2 regions of the Siccibacter colletis genome follow, and region 1 is predicted to be linked to the other one. Evidence: predicted binding sites of a transcription regulator. Region 1 holds the regulator's gene; the other holds the start of a gene.
What was found. The regulator PhoB, encoded in region 1, activates phosphate uptake and scavenging genes when phosphate is short. The targets are predictions, from matches to a motif close to CTGTCATAAAACTGNCNNAT.

Region 1 (7,586 bases):
CAGCACCACCAGCGACGGGATGAGCCACGCCAGGTTTTGATCGGCCAGCGGCAGATGCTGCATCCAGCCCGGCAGGGTATCCGCCAGCGCCGAGGCTTTAACGCCGTCGATCAGACCCAGCACCAGGCTCACAAACATCGCCGGGGCAATCACGCGGGTCGCGTTGTTCCACCACGGGCGGGTGAAGCTTAACACAATCAGCACGATGCACGGCGGGTAAATGGCAGTCAGCACCGGCACGGAGATCTGGATCAGATGGCTCAGGCCGAGGTTAGAGACCAGCATGGAGAAGCCGCCAAGGATAAATACCAGCGTGCGATAGGAGAGCGGCAGGTACTGGGCGAAGAACTCGGCGCAGGCACAGGTCAGGCCAACCGCGGTCACCATGCAGGCGATGAAGATCAGCGCCGCCAGCAGGAAGCTGCCGCCGTTGCCGAAGGTGTGCTGGACGTAAGCATGCAGGATAGCCGCGCCGTTAGCAGACTGATCCACAAGGCTTGCGCTGTCGGAACCCAGACGGAACAGCGCCAGGTAAAGCAGCGTCAGGCCGACACCGGCAATCAGGCCAGCCCACACGGTGTAGCGGGTCAGCAGGCGGGCATCGCTCACGCCACGGGAACGTGCGGCGTTGACGATAACGATGCCGAACACCAGCGCGCCGAGGGTGTCCATCGTCAGATAGCCGTTCACAAAGCCGTTAGAGAATGCCGCATTCTGATAGGCGTCGGTCGCCACGCTGATATCCCCCGCCGGCCAGACGATAGCGGCCACGCTCAGCACCACCAGCGCCAGAATTTTCAGCGGCGCAAGGAAATTGCCCACGGTATCCAGCAGTTTGCCCGGATAGAGCGACACACCAATCACCAGCAGGAAGTAGACGATGCTGTAGATCAGCAGCGGCGCAACGCCGGTGCCGGTCAGCGGCGCGATGCCCACTTCAAAGGAGACGGTGGCGGTACGCGGCGTGGCGAACAGCGGCCCGACAGCGAGATAGCACACCGTAGCCAGCAGCACGCCCGCTTTTTTGCCAATCGGCGTGCTCAGGTTATCAACACCGCCGCCCACGCGAGCCAGTGCAATCACCGTCAGTACCGGCAGACCAACCGCAGTAAGCAGAAAACCCAACGCGGCAGTCCAGACGTTTTCGCCTGCCTGTAAGCCAACCATTGGAGGGAAGATGATATTGCCTGCGCCAACGAACAGCGCGAAGGTCATAAAGCCCAGGGCAATAATGTCGCGTGATTTTAAGTGATGGGTCATAAAACTCTTACGGCTCGTGGATATGGTGTTGTCGTTAAAAAGGCTTTTCGCCGTAACGTGGCGAAAAAGTGGTGATTACCTTGAAAAACAGCGGGATATGCTTCCCGGTTACGCAGGCGAAGAATAGTTTTTCGAATTACCGCGCAATCACAGTCTGACAGGTAACAACAGGGGCGCAATTTAAACGCTTATAACGTTTAAAGGCAAGGCGGGATCGTAAAACCAGACCATTATTCCAGATATGCAAAACGGACCAGTTTAAAACACTGTTTATTCACTTTAGCCACCGCCATTCATGCGACCAAAAAAGCATCAACTGGCGGAAAGCAATCATAGGTTTTACTTATGCGAAAAGGAAAAAGGCCAGAAATCTGGCCTGATGGAAAGTGATGCTGACAGCTTAAGAGGTGACCGCTTCGCGCGACGGCTGCACGATCAGCCGTTCAGGCAGGGTAAAGGAGAAGCAGGCTCCTTTTCCGGGCGCGCTTTCGATATCCAGTCGGGCGTCGTGATGGTTCACGGCGTGTTTGACGATCGCCAGCCCCAGCCCGCTGCCGCCGGTCTGGCGCGAGCGCGCTTTATCGACCCGGTAGAAGCGCTCGGTAAGGCGCGGAATGTGCTCTGAGGCGATCCCCGGCCCGTTATCAGAAACGCTGAACCAGGCACCGTGCGGCACGCGCTTCCAGCATACGGTGATCTCGGTGCCCACCGGCGTATGGTTAACCGCGTTATACACCAGGTTCGACATCGCGCTGCGCAGCTGCTCCTCATTACCGAGCACCACCAGATCCGGCTCGATCTCAAAGTGCAGCACGTGATTGCCGTGACTGAGGGTTTGCGCTTCGCGCTCCACGACGCGCAGCATCATCGGCACATCAATCTTTTCATTCAGCACCAGCGTCGGCGACGCCTCAATTTTTGACAGCGTCAGTAGCTGTTTCACCAGCCCTTCCATGCGGGAGGTCTGCTCGCGCATGGTGTGCAGCGCCCGGGAGCGTAACGGCTCATCAAGCTTCTGCTCCTGCATCATCTCCAGATAGCCCTGTAGCACCGTCAGCGGCGTGCGCAGCTCATGGCTGACGTTGGCGAAGAAGTTGCGCCGCGCCCCTTCGAGCTGGTGCATCTGGGTGATGTCCCGCGCCGCCATCAGCAGCTGTTGCTCGCTGTAAGGCATAATGCGGAACTCCAGATGGCGGCCGTTGTTGAGCACCAGATTGAGCGGACGGGAGAAGTCCTGCTTGTGAAGGTATTCGGTAAATTCCGGATAGCGCAGCAGGTTGAGAATGTTTTGCCCGTTATCATCCGGCCAGCGCAGCCCCAGCAGCTGTTGTGCCAGGCCGTTACACCAGAACATGGTACCCTCTTCGGTGGTGAGGATTACCGCGTCCGGCAGCGACTCGGCCCCGCTGCGAAAGCGTTTGATCAGGCTACCCAGTTCGCGACGGCGCTTTTTATTGCGCATCTGCATCTGGTACAGCCCGTAGAGCAGCGGCTCCCAGCTGCCGCTGCCCGGCGGCGGCGTCATGCTGCGGTCAACCCACAGCCACCAGGAGAGGCGAAGAAGATTCCAGAAATGCCAGATGAGCAGTCCGGTTACCGCCGCCAGCAAAAACCACGGCAGATAACCAAATATCGCGCCAAGGATGAATGCGGGAAGGCAACATAACACCAGCTCCAGCACCAGCCTTTTCCATGACAGCCGTTCCAGCACGGGTCACACTCCAGTCAGATTGTCAGAAACGCGCAGAGAAACGATATCCCGTCCCGCGTACCGTTTGCACCATACGATCGTGGCCGCTGTGTTCCAGCGCCTTGCGCAGACGACGAATATGCACATCCACCGTGCGATCCTCGACGTACACGTTGGTGCCCCAGACGTTGTTCAGCAGCTGTTCGCGGCTGTATACGCGCTCCGGGTGAGTCATGAAGAAGTGTAACAGCTTAAATTCAGTCGGTCCCATGTCCAGCGGATTGTCGCCGGTCATGACGCGGTGTGATGACGGGTCGAGACTTAAGCCCTGCATCTCGATCACCTCTTCCACCGCCATCGGCGAAATGCGGCGCATAACGGCTTTGATGCGCGCCACCAGCTCTTTCGGCGAGAAGGGTTTGGTGATGTAGTCATCGGCACCGGTTTCCAGCCCGCGTACCCTGTCTTCCTCTTCACCGCGCGCGGTCAGCATCATCACCGGAATATCACGGGTGAGGGCTTCGCGTTTGAGATGCTTGATGAACTGCAGGCCGGAACCGCCAGGCAGCATCCAGTCGAGCAAAATAAGATCGGGCCAGGGTTCATTGAGATTGTTTACTGCGCTGTCATAATCCTCAGCTTCAACAGGCTGAAAGCCGTTTTGCTCGAGCACGAAGCACACCATTTCACGGATAGGAGCTTCATCTTCTACGACCAGAATGCGTCTCGCCATAATTTGCCCTGTTATATAAGTCATCAATATTAAACGCGGCGCCATTATGCTTCACATTTATGACAGATTTATGAAAAACATGACCGGTATATGACCGCAGAAAATGAGTATGTCACAGCGTCGCGACATCTCCCGTCCAGCTTGTTTATAATCGCCCCCACGCATTTTTTCCATGAAGGATCCCCGCATGCGCCTGATTCACACCTCTGACTGGCACCTTGGGCAGAATTTTTATACCAAAAGCCGCGCCGCCGAGCATCAGGCGTTTCTCGACTGGCTGGTCGCGACCGCGGCAGAGCAGCAGGTGGACGCCATCATCGTGGCGGGGGATATCTTTGATACCGGCACGCCGCCGAGTTACGCCCGCGAGCTGTACAACCGGTTTGTGGTGAATCTGCAGGCCACCGGCTGCCAGCTCATCGTGCTGGGCGGGAACCACGACTCGGTCGCCACGCTGAATGAATCCCGCGAGCTGCTGGCCTGCCTCAACACCTGGGTGTTCGCCAGCGCCGGGCTGGTGGCCGAGAACCAGGCCCGGGTACTGCAGTGCCGCGACGGCACGCCCGGGGCGATCCTCTGCCCGGTGCCGTTTCTGCGCCCGCGCGACATCGTAAAAAGCCAGGCGGGTCTGTCCGGCAGCGAAAAACAGACCCAACTGCTGCACGCCATTACCGATCACTACCAGCAGTGCTATGACGCGGCCTGCGCCCTGCGCGGGGATCGCGACCTGCCGATCATCGTCACCGGGCACCTTACTACCGTCGGGGCCAGCAAAAGCGATGCGGTGCGCGACATCTATATCGGCACCCTGGAGGCGTTCCCGGCGGAGCGCTTCCCCGCCGCGGATTACATCGCGCTGGGGCATATTCACCGCCCGCAGAAGGTGGTTTCCACCGGGCACATCCGCTACTGCGGGTCGCCCATCGCCCTGAGCTTCGATGAAACCGGCAGCGAGAAAAGCGTGCTGCTGGTGGAGTTCAGCCACGGCAAACTCCAGGACATTACACCGCTGCCGGTGCCGGTCACCCAGCCGCTGGCGGTGCTGAAAGGCGATTTAACCGCGATTGAAAGCCAGCTGGAACGCTGGCGCGATGCCCCCGCCAGCCCCAAAGTGTGGCTGGATATTGAAGTCAGCGGCGAGGCCTTTATGTATGACATGCAGCGCCAGGTGCTGGCGATGACGGAAGATCTGCCGGTAGAGGTAGTGCTGCTGCGCCGCAGCCGCGAACAGCGCGAGCAGATGGCTGCCGGAGAGCACTACGAAACCCTGAGCGAGCTACAGGTTGAAGAGGTGTTTGACCGTCGGCTGGCGCTGGAAGCGCTGAGCGAGGAAGAAAAACCGCCGCTGCGCACCCTGTTAGCCCGAACGCTGGAAGAGATGCAGCAGGAGGATGACGCATGAAAATCCTGAGCCTGCGGTTAAAAAACCTGAACTCCCTGAAAGGCGAGTGGAAAATCGACTTTACCGCCGAGCCGTTCGCCAGCAACGGTCTGTTTGCCATCACCGGCCCCACCGGGGCGGGGAAAACCACCCTGCTGGACGCCATCTGCCTGGCGCTTTATCACAAGACGCCGCGCCTGAGTAATATTTCCCAGGCGCAGAACGATCTCATGACCCGCGATACCGCCGAGTGCCTGGCGGAGGTGGAGTTTGAAGTAAAAGGCGTGGCGTATCGCGCGTTCTGGAGCCAGTACCGGGCGCGTAATCAGATCGAAGGCAACCTGCAGGCGCCGCGCGTCGAGCTGGCCCAGGTCAGCGACGGCAAAATCCTCGCCGATAAAATTAAAGACAAGCTGGATATGGTCGCCGCCCTCACCGGGCTGGACTACGACCGCTTCACCCGGTCGATGATGCTCTCCCAGGGGCAGTTTGCCGCCTTCCTCAATGCCGACGCCAAAGAGCGCGCCGAACTGCTGGAGGAGCTGACCGGCACCGAAATTTACGGCCTGATTTCGGCAAAAGTCTTTGAAAAGCATAAGGAAGCGCGCAGCGCGCTGGAGAAGCTCGAAGCCCAGGCGCAGGGCGTGATGTTGCTCGACGCCGAACAGCACCAGCAGCTGACGCAAAGTTTGCAGGCGCTTACTGACGAAGAAAAACAGCGTGTCGCCGAACAGCAGACGCTTCAGGCGCAGCAGCAGTGGCTGAACCAGCTGGCCGGGCTGACGGCGGAACAGCAGCGCACCCGCCAGGCGCATGCCGGGGCGGAACAGGCGCTGAAAGAGGCCGCACCGGCGCTGGAACAGCTCAGCCGCGCCCTGCCCGCCGAGAAGCTGCGGCCCTGGTGGCAGCAGCGCCAGGAGCGTCAGCAGGCGCAGCAGCAGATCGCCCGGCAGCGAGAGAATGTGAATGCTCGCTTACAGCAGGCGAGAGTACGCCGCCAGCAGGTGCGCCAGCTGGCTGACGGCCAGCTCAGGTCGCTGCACGCTGAAATCAGCCAGACCGAGAGCTGGTTGAGCCAGCACGACCGCTACCGCCTGTGGAGCGCGGAGCTGACCGGCTGGCGCATGGCCTTTGCTCAGCAGCAGCGCGATGAAAAACAGCGCCGGGAACGCGAGCAGGCTATCGCGGCCAGTCAACAGAAGCTGGCGTTGCTGCCAGCGGCGGCGCTCTCCCTGAACCGGGAAGAAGTAAGTACTCATTTACATCAGTTGAACGCCTCGCGTCGCGAGCGTCAGCAGCTTGCTGCCCTGCAACCGCAGTTCGCCGCGCTGAACAAACGCCGGGCAGAGCTGGAGGGTGAACTCGCCGCGCTGGATAAACAGATTGCCGACGAGGAGGTGGAGCTGGCAGCACGCCGCCAGCGTTACAAAGAGAAGCGCCAGCACGAAAGCGATCTGGAAACCCTGGTGGAACAGGAACGCATCATTCAAAGCCTGGAAGCCGAGCGCGCCCGCCTCCAGCCGGATACCCCCTGCCCGCTGTGCGGCTCCACCAGCCACCCCGCCGTTGCCCGCTATCAGGCGCTGCAGCCCGGCGAGAATCAGCAGCGGCTAAACGCCCTCAAAAAAGAGGTTGCGGCCCTCGCTGAACAGGGCTTCGCGCTCAAAGGCCAGCTGGATACGCGCCGCCAGCAGCGTGAGAAGCTGGCGGCGTCGCTCCATGCCCTGAACGAAGATGAGGCCGCGCTGAACGCCCGCTGGCAGCAGTGCTGCGCCGCGCTGCGTATCGCCCTGACGCCACAGGACGATGTTACCGGCTGGCTGGATGAGCAGGAGCAGTATGAAGCCCGGCTGCGCCAGCTGGATGAGCGCCTGACGCTGGAAGCCCAGCTGCAGAAAGACCAGCAGCACCTCAACGACCAGACCGTGGAGATCGCCCGCCAGCGTGATGCGCTCTGCACGGCGCTGGACCAGGTCGGGCTCACCCATCCGGCAGCCGGAGAGGAGGACGTCTGGCTGGCGGCGCGTCAGCATGAGTCACAGCAGTGGCTGCACCAGCAGGAGACCTTGCCGCAGCGGCGTCAGCAGGCCGCGACGCTGGAGAATCTGCTCGCTACCCTGGAAGATGACGGCTCCACCCCGCCGCCGCTGGCTGAACATGAACGCGAGCGCGCGCTGGAAGGCTGGCAGACGCTGCACAGCGAGTGCAGTACACTCGGCGGCCAGCTTACCCTGCTGGAGGCACAGCTTAAGCAGGCGGAAGCTGAACAGCGTGAGGCTGAGCGGCGCTTCGCAGAAGAACTGGATGCCAGCCCCTTTGCCGATGAGGCTCAATTCCGCAGCGCGTTGCTTGATGAGGCACAGCGTGTGGCGCTGGAACAGCGTAAGCAGCAGCTGGAGCGACAGGTACAACAATGCAGCGTGCTGATGCAGCAGGCGGAAAACGCGCTGGCGCAGCATCAGGCGGCGCGCCCGACCGGGCTGGATGCCGATACCGATGTGTCCGTTGTGTCGGCCCGGCTG
Region 2 (7,586 bases), 1.5 Mb from region 1:
CAGCAGGTTTTCGTTGCGGCCGAGCGTAGAGACCACCTCTTCAAACGGCATCTCGCCTGGCGCGGCCTGCGGCGTAGTGGCCTGGGGCTGCGGCTGGGCTGATTCAGACGGGCCGTTCAGGCCACTCAGCAGGCTGGTAATCAGGCCGACAAACAGCTGATCGAGCGGCGGCGTGTTGTTGCCCGGCATGGTTGGGGTCTGCATCTGCCCCGGTGCCAGCGGCATCATGGCTGACAGCGGATTGCTCCCCGTGCTTTTGGCATCGGGCAGGCGTGCTGCCGGGTCCCCTTTGCCGGGCAGACCGGCATCGCGAGGGGCAGTAAAGGTGGATGGTGAAAAACCAGAAAGGCGCATCGGTGACCCTCCTCGTGGATGAAGATCCTTGTGTGGACGAGGAGGGGAAAAAGTTCCATCGCCCCTCTCCCGCTAAGAGAGGGAAGGGCGTTATCCGTTGCGGGCCACCACCTTGATATCCACCATGCCGATACCCAGCTGGCGCGGGGCGTGCCCGAGAATGTTGCCCTCGTTGGTCACCTGCGGGTCCGGCGGCGTGATGGTCAGAGTGTTGCTGCGCGTCGGATTATCGAAGTGCAGGATGGTGGTCGTGACCTCATCCGAGAGCGTCAGCGTCTGCTCGCTTTTACCGACCCGCACCGGGACAGGTTTACCGGCATTCGGGCCATAGGCTTTGGCGGTGATCACCAGATCGAACTTCTCCGGCAGCGACGTGCGGTATTCAATTTTCACCTCGTCGCCAAGCTGGGCGTTGGACCAGCGGCCCCAGGATTCCGGACGCGAAATACCGCTGAACTGCTTCACCTCTTCCGGCGCGCCGGCCACGTTGAATACGAAGCTGTCGGCTTTATAGCGGATGTCGTTATCCACCACTTTCAGGGCATCGACGTTGTGCTGATAGCGGGCGGTATCGATAACGCTCTGGGTAAACGCGGCGTTGCCACGCCAGCGGGCGCTATCCACGCGCTGCACCTGCTGCTTACCGCCGAGCTGACCCTGGGCGACGCACCAGTCGGTAGAGAGCGACAGCTCGGGCTGCCACAGGCGCGCCATTTTGTAGCAGGCGTCGATCCAGATAAAGCGGTCGCGCGGGGTGAAATCCGCCAGCTGGAAACGCAGCGGTGCGGAGTATTCGCTCTCCGGCAGCGGCTCGACGCGGGTTTCAGATACCCGCAACAGCAGCGGCAGGCGGAAACGGGTGTCGGAGAAGGCGATCATTTTCTTGTCAGTATCAACGGTGAACGCGTCGATATGGGTCGGGAATTTCCACAGGCGGATAATGTCCGGTTTCCAGGCCAGCACCTTCTCTTTCATGTTGAGAAACACCTCAGAGAGCGACTGCCCGGAGAGGCTGCTGCGACCGAGGCCGATGAAGTTATCGCCGCCGAGCATATCCAGCACCGTCGCGCCGTTGTCCATGGTGTTGCGTTTCACCGCCACCAGATCCTGCTGCGGCTGGTCACCGCGCAGCACGAAGAACAGGTTGTTGCGATCCTGCTTCGTCAGGTATTTCCACGCGGTGTTGTTCATCGCCAGATGATCCGAAGAGACCACGATCACCGTGTCTTTAAACCACGGCGAGGCTTTGATTTTCTCGATCAGCGCCGCGATGTGCTCCTGGCTACAGGTCACCGCGCTGAATGACTGGTTCGGCTTATCGTCGATGCTGTAGCTTTTGCGTTTACAGGTGCGGGAGATAAAACCGTCCGGGTGGTGGGTGTCTACCGTCAGGGTAAACAGCGAGAAGCGTTTCCCTTCTGAAGAGAGTTTCTGGTAGGTCTTCCACACTTCGTCCAGCACCGTGTCATCGTAGAAACCCCAGTCGTTGCGGTAAGCCGGGTCGGCGACCACGCTTTTCAGCTCCTCGGCACCGTACAGGTGGTCGAAGCCGTGAGATTTCAGGAACACGTCTTTCCCGGCGAAGCGCAGGTTCGCTCCCTGCATAAAGTAGTTTTCGTAGCCGGAGTTCTTGAGGATATCGCCCAGGCAGACGTTCTGCGGGAAGAAGCTGGAGACCGAGGCCGAGGCGTTGCCTTCGAACGGGGCGAACAGCGGAATGCCGCACTGGGAGGCCACCATGCCGGCGATGGTGTAATCGGTGCCGGGCAGCTGGGCGGTATGGCTGAAATCGATGCCGCTGTTTTTCAGCGCCCCCAGTTCCGGGGCCAGCTGCGGGAAGGCGGCATCGTCAAAATACGTACGCTCCAGGCTTTCGGCGTAGATGTAGACCAGGTTGAGCTTCGGGTTCTCAATGGTTGCGCGCGGCTCTTTATACCAGGCGCTGAAATCGGGATCGCCGTCCCGGGTCTGGGATTTCACCAGGTCGGTAATCTGCTGAAACGCCGGGCTGGCATCCACAGAGGCCAGCGCCAGTACCAGGGCCAGCACGCTGTAGCCATAGTGGCCGGGGTGATGCCGACGGCGGCGCAGTATCCACGCCAGAGCGCCAAATACGGCGACCAGCGCCACGGCAATGCCGGCGCCGGGAAGCAGGTATTTACTGATGCCAGCGCCGGTCAGGCTACTGGTCAGGGTATAGAGTACGGCATCGGTGATGCCTTCACCGGTAAAATAGTTACTGGCATAGAGGGTGATATTTAAAATGACGCACAGGCCCAGCACCAGCAGCGTGGCGATGAACCAGAAAGTATTACGGCCTGCTTTAAAGGCATATATCGCCACCGAGGCGATAAACAGCGTAAACGAAAGCAACTCTGACAACGCCTGATCCTCTCAGTAAACAGGCTGCGCCTGCCGGGATGCGTTTTATGTGCGCGTACTGTAATGGCACTGCCACAACCCTGCAATTCTAGTGTCATCAAAGTGTGTTTTCGTTCAGAATTAGTTTATTAATGTGATTATTTGACCCTGGTCGCATCATCTCTGCTTTAATTCCGCACCATAAACCTTACAAAAATGCTTACTTCAATCCGCTTATGGTGGTTAATGCTGCTTTTTTACAGGGCGCAATGTAAATATTGCTGAATTTAAACAAAAATATTTTTACCTTTCATGATTTAACTTATGTGCCTTAACGCGATAATATATCCTGGTAACTCGCTTACACAGCGCGGGATTACCGAACTATCGATGCGTTAACCCCCCACCATCCATTAAAAGAAAAGATCATGATCGTATATGTATTTGGTTTTATCGTGCTCTTTGCGTTCGCTATTTTTTGTTTCGTTATGCACAGAAAAGAGAGCAATAAGCGACGTCTGCACAGTAATCGCCAGCGTTATCGTCTGGGTAAAAAATCTGCCTGAATGGGATGAAGGGTAGAGGTAGCAGAAGCGTGGCGGCCTCAGGGCCGCCATTTTACTAAGAGATGAAGCTAAGGCTCTGATTCAGAATGACATCGCAGGCTTTGAGCTTAATTTTTTTGCCGATGCCCGAGTTGCTCAGGGTATTCAGATTAATTTGTTGGCCGTTGCGGGTGTTCAGCAATCCGGTTAACCCTTCCAGATAACCCGGTTTTTCACTCTGCTCCTGCGGAGTGCTCAGGCCAAGCTTGTCCAGCAGCTGATTTCTGACGTTCTCCGGGTCGGTCGCGATCAGCAGCTTCTGCTTCACGCAGTACTCAAACACGCCCGCCACGTTAGGCATTGAGCCTGCGGCCAGCGCCTGGGTGCCGCCCGTCAGCAGACTGGTCAGCGATCCGGCGTCCTGCTGGGTTCCATTACCTTGACTCAGCTGCGTTGCCGCCGCGGAGAGTTGATCCTGCCAGCTGGCAGCCTGCGCGCCCGGAGCGATAATCGCAGCGGCCAGCGCCACAGCGGTAAGGTGTCGTGCTATCGCCGTCATGGTGATCCTCAGTAAATTTTGTCGCGGTAGCTGTCCCAGTCGAAGATCAGATTCAGGCTCTTGCCGAGCTTCATCCGATCCATCACCCGTTCCCCCAGCTGACGATACATCCCGGCTTCGTCGAGGTTGGTCAGCATACCGGTAGGACGACGGGATGAGGTGCGACGATCAACGATCTGGTTGATCACCACTTTTTCGTAGCGCGATTCGTTCTGCACGCCGATCTCGTCGATCACCAGCAGATCGACGCGGCTGAGATCGTCCAGCAGGCGCTCTTCGGTCTTTACCGTATCGCTGTTATTAAAGGTTTCACGCATCGCCGACATGATGTCCGCCACCGAAATAATCAGCACCGTTTTGTTGCGGCGCAGCAGCTCGTTGCAGATGGCGGCGGCAAGATGGTTTTTGCCGGTACCCGGCTTGCCGGAGAAAATAAAACCGGCCATCGTCTTACCAAAGTCCACGGCGTAGAGGCGCGCTTTCTCACGCACGATTTTCTGCTGCGTGGTGGTGGCGACATAGTTTTCGAACGAGCAGTCGCGATGCAGCTCGCGGATGCCGGAGCGGCCAAACTGGCGCTCCATTTTTCTGGCTATGTTTTCCCGCTCGAGCGACAGGGCATGTTTGCGACCCTCTTCCTGCTGCCAGGCCATCCACTCTTCGCTCGATTTAAACGCCGGCTCTATGCCTTCCGGCACCAGGCGTTTAAGACGGGACATGATATCTGCGGGCTGTTTCATCGCTACCCCCTGAAACCTTTGAATACTTTGTAATCCGGCTGGCCGAGCGCGTTGATGTCGTGGGTCTGTGCGCCCGGTTTTGCGCGCCCGATCTGCAGGCTGCGCGCCAGTTTCTGCTGCCACTGCACGTGGTGGAACACTTTGCCTTCCGCCTGCCAGTAAGTCACGAAGGAGGACAGCTCCTCCGGCGTTACCGGCGCGCTGAGGGTGATACCCCACAGCGCTGCCATGCGCTGGAACTCCGGATCGGGCTGCCAGCCCTGGTACATGGCGAATTTACCCATCGGTGCCGGGATCGGGGCCGCCGGAGCCGCATCGTCAAAGAACGGCGCTTCCAGCGCAACGTCAGAGGCGGGTTTTGCCAGCTGCGCTTCCAGCGTCAGCAGATGCGCCAGTCGCTCAGCGCTGATGGCATAGAAAGCGGGCGCGTTCTGATCGAACACCGCCAGCGTGCCTTGTCCGGCGCGGGCGAGAGCTTCTCGCGGTTCGCGGCAAAACGCTTCCAGGCTGATGATATCCGGGGTGAGAATTTTGGAAGACATAAAAACTATCTCTGAAAACAATACGTTAGCCTGGCCACTGAGGGTGTCAGCGGTGCCGGGCGTTATTGCCTTCATAGTAGCACAGTGGAGCAGGGGAATTGAGCAGAAGCTGAAGGCCCCTCGCAGAATGCGAGAGGCCGGGAAGCATCAGTTAATGATGTTCAGGGTAACGTCGATGTTGCCGCGGGTGGCGTTGGAGTACGGGCAAACGATGTGCGCCGCATCAACCAGTTTCTTCGCTTCTGCTGCATCCATACCCGGCAGGTGGATGTTCAGCTGTGCTTCAATACCAAAGCCGGTTGGCAGCGGGCCGATACCCACTTCGCCTTCAATAAAGGCGTCTTTCGGCATGTCGATTTTGTCGCGACCGGAGACAAATTTCATCGCGCCGAGGAAGCAGGCAGAGTAGCCAGCCGCAAACAGCTGCTCCGGGTTAGTCACTTCACCACCCATGCCGCCCATCTCTTTCGGGACGCCCAGTTTTACATCCAGCACACCGTCAGAGGAGGTGGCGCGGCCGTCACGGCCTCCGGTCGCTTTGGCTTTGGCGCGATAGATCACTTTTTCTAAAGACATGGCAGGTTCCTCATTGTTTATCAAGCGCTATGCAATAGCGCGCTATTTATATGCGGTTTTTTTGTCACCCCGTAGGGTGACGTTTTACGACTTATTCAGGTTATCGCGAAACGCTTCCAGCTGCGTTTTCATGGTCATCAGGCTGTCCATATCGCAGGAAGCCGCACAGCGAATCGATTCCGGGATGCCCACGGCTTTTGCTTTCAGCGCCTGGCCGGCCTCAGTGAGCGTGACTGCAACCTGACGCTCATCCTGACGAGAACGCAGGCGGCGCAGCAGCCCGGCAGCTTCAAGACGTTTCAGCAGCGGCGTCAGCGTGGCGGAGTCCAGGAACAACCGTTCGCCGATTTCCGATACCGTAATGTCATCTTTCTCCCACAGCACCAGCATCACCAGATACTGCGGATAGGTGAGTTCCAGCGGTGCCAGCAGCTGGCGATAGAGCTTATTCAGCGCCAGGCTGGTGGAGTACAGCGCAAAACAGAGCTGATCATCGACCGGAAGCGTCTGCGCGGTGTCTTGTTTCGGTGTCGTCTTCATGATGATGAATATAGGTAGTGCGCAATTTAATTGCAAGAAATATTTTTAGCTTCACACGCGCGGGCGTTTGCGGTAGAGCCATAGACCCGGCAATGACAGGCCAATCGACAGGGCGGCCACGATAAACGCCGCTTTCAAAAAGTTGATTACCAGCGACGCCATCAGCACTTCACTGTAGCCGAAGTGCGCCAGTTTCACCGCTGCAATCATCGCACTGTAGGCGGAGATACCGGGAAACATCGGGATCACCGCTGCCACGGTAAAGACCTTCGGATGGGCCAGATACCAGCGTGACCACTGAATACCGAGGCTGCCGACCAGCATCGCGGCGATAAACGAGCTGTATTCGATATTCACCCCCATGCTCAGCAGCACGGTGCGGCTACCGTGACCAATGGCACCGAGCAGGGCGCACCAGGCCAGCGCCCGGGACGGAACGTTAAATACCATGGCAAATCCCAGCGCCGGGATCGCCGACAGCAGCATGTCCTGCGCCAGGCTGAACAGCGCGTTGATTACGCCCATCCGCGAAGCCCCCACAGCGACAGCGCCATCACCACGCCGATACAGGTGGCAAGCGTCAGCAGGCTCGCCATCGCCCAGCGTGCCAGGCCGGTGTTAATGTGGCCTTTGAACATATCCGCCACGGCATTAATCAGCGGAAACCCCGGCACCAGCAGCAGGACGCTGGCGGCCATCGCGATGGTCGAGGTGTTATGCAACACCGGTAGCGTCAGCAGCAGGCCGGACACCGATGTAGCGACAAACGCGGTCAGGCAAAAATTAATCTGCGGATGCATCTGGCGGTGCGTCAGGAGCTGGCGCACATACATGGCGATACTGCTGGCGAGAAACGCCACCGCCGCGCCGTCCCAGCCGCCGTTGTTCAGCTTGCAGAAGCAGGCGCAGGAAAGGCCGACCATGCCCACTACCTGCCAGCGCGGATAGCGAAAAGGCCGGATATGCGCGAGCCGTTTCTGCACCTCGTGGGGGCCCAGTAGGGCGTGCTCCGTCATAATGACAATATGCTGGACCTGGGTCACCACGTGCATATTGATGCCGCGGTCGTGATTCTTGCGCGTTGACGTCAGGCAGCGGCCGTGCCGGATGGTGGTAAGGACAATGGCGTTAGCTGAAATTGAACTCTCCACGCTCTCCATTCCCAGCGCTTTACCCAGCCGGGTGGAAAGCTCTTCCACCAGCGCGCTCTCCGCACCGTGCTGCAGCAGTAAGATGGCGCACTGAATACATAAGCGGGTGACATCCCGCTGCAAGGCGTGGTCCGGCATAACGTCTTCCACAGACAACTCAAAAGGCCTTCAGTTTTAACACAGGGCGACATCGCGCCAGACCGGGGTCAGATCAAGTT

Region 2: a site for PhoB is predicted at 2,795-2,814, ahead of opgB (phosphatidylglycerol--membrane-oligosaccharide glycerophosphotransferase). Genes of this name have one in related genera too.

The regions. Positions count from the first base shown of each region.
Region 1 is NZ_CP074352.1:899,666-907,251, reverse strand. Features, by position in the region: gene brnQ (branched-chain amino acid transporter carrier protein BrnQ) at 1-1,260, opposite strand, end outside; gene phoR (phosphate regulon sensor histidine kinase PhoR) at 1,661-2,971, opposite strand; gene phoB (phosphate response regulator transcription factor PhoB) at 2,994-3,683, opposite strand; gene sbcD (exonuclease subunit SbcD) at 3,871-5,085, shown strand; gene sbcC (exonuclease subunit SbcC) at 5,082-7,586, shown strand, end outside.
Region 2 is NZ_CP074352.1:3,468,113-3,475,698, reverse strand. Features, by position in the region: gene KFZ77_RS16695 (HrpF/NolX family T3SS translocon protein) at 1-354, opposite strand, end outside; gene opgB (phosphatidylglycerol--membrane-oligosaccharide glycerophosphotransferase) at 445-2,736, opposite strand; gene KFZ77_RS16685 (DUF2501 domain-containing protein) at 3,337-3,819, opposite strand; gene dnaC (DNA replication protein DnaC) at 3,828-4,559, opposite strand; gene dnaT (primosomal protein DnaT) at 4,562-5,101, opposite strand; gene KFZ77_RS16670 (organic hydroperoxide resistance protein) at 5,249-5,677, opposite strand; gene KFZ77_RS16665 (MarR family winged helix-turn-helix transcriptional regulator) at 5,762-6,217, opposite strand; gene KFZ77_RS16660 (threonine/serine exporter) at 6,269-6,742, opposite strand; gene KFZ77_RS16655 (threonine/serine exporter family protein) at 6,733-7,506, opposite strand.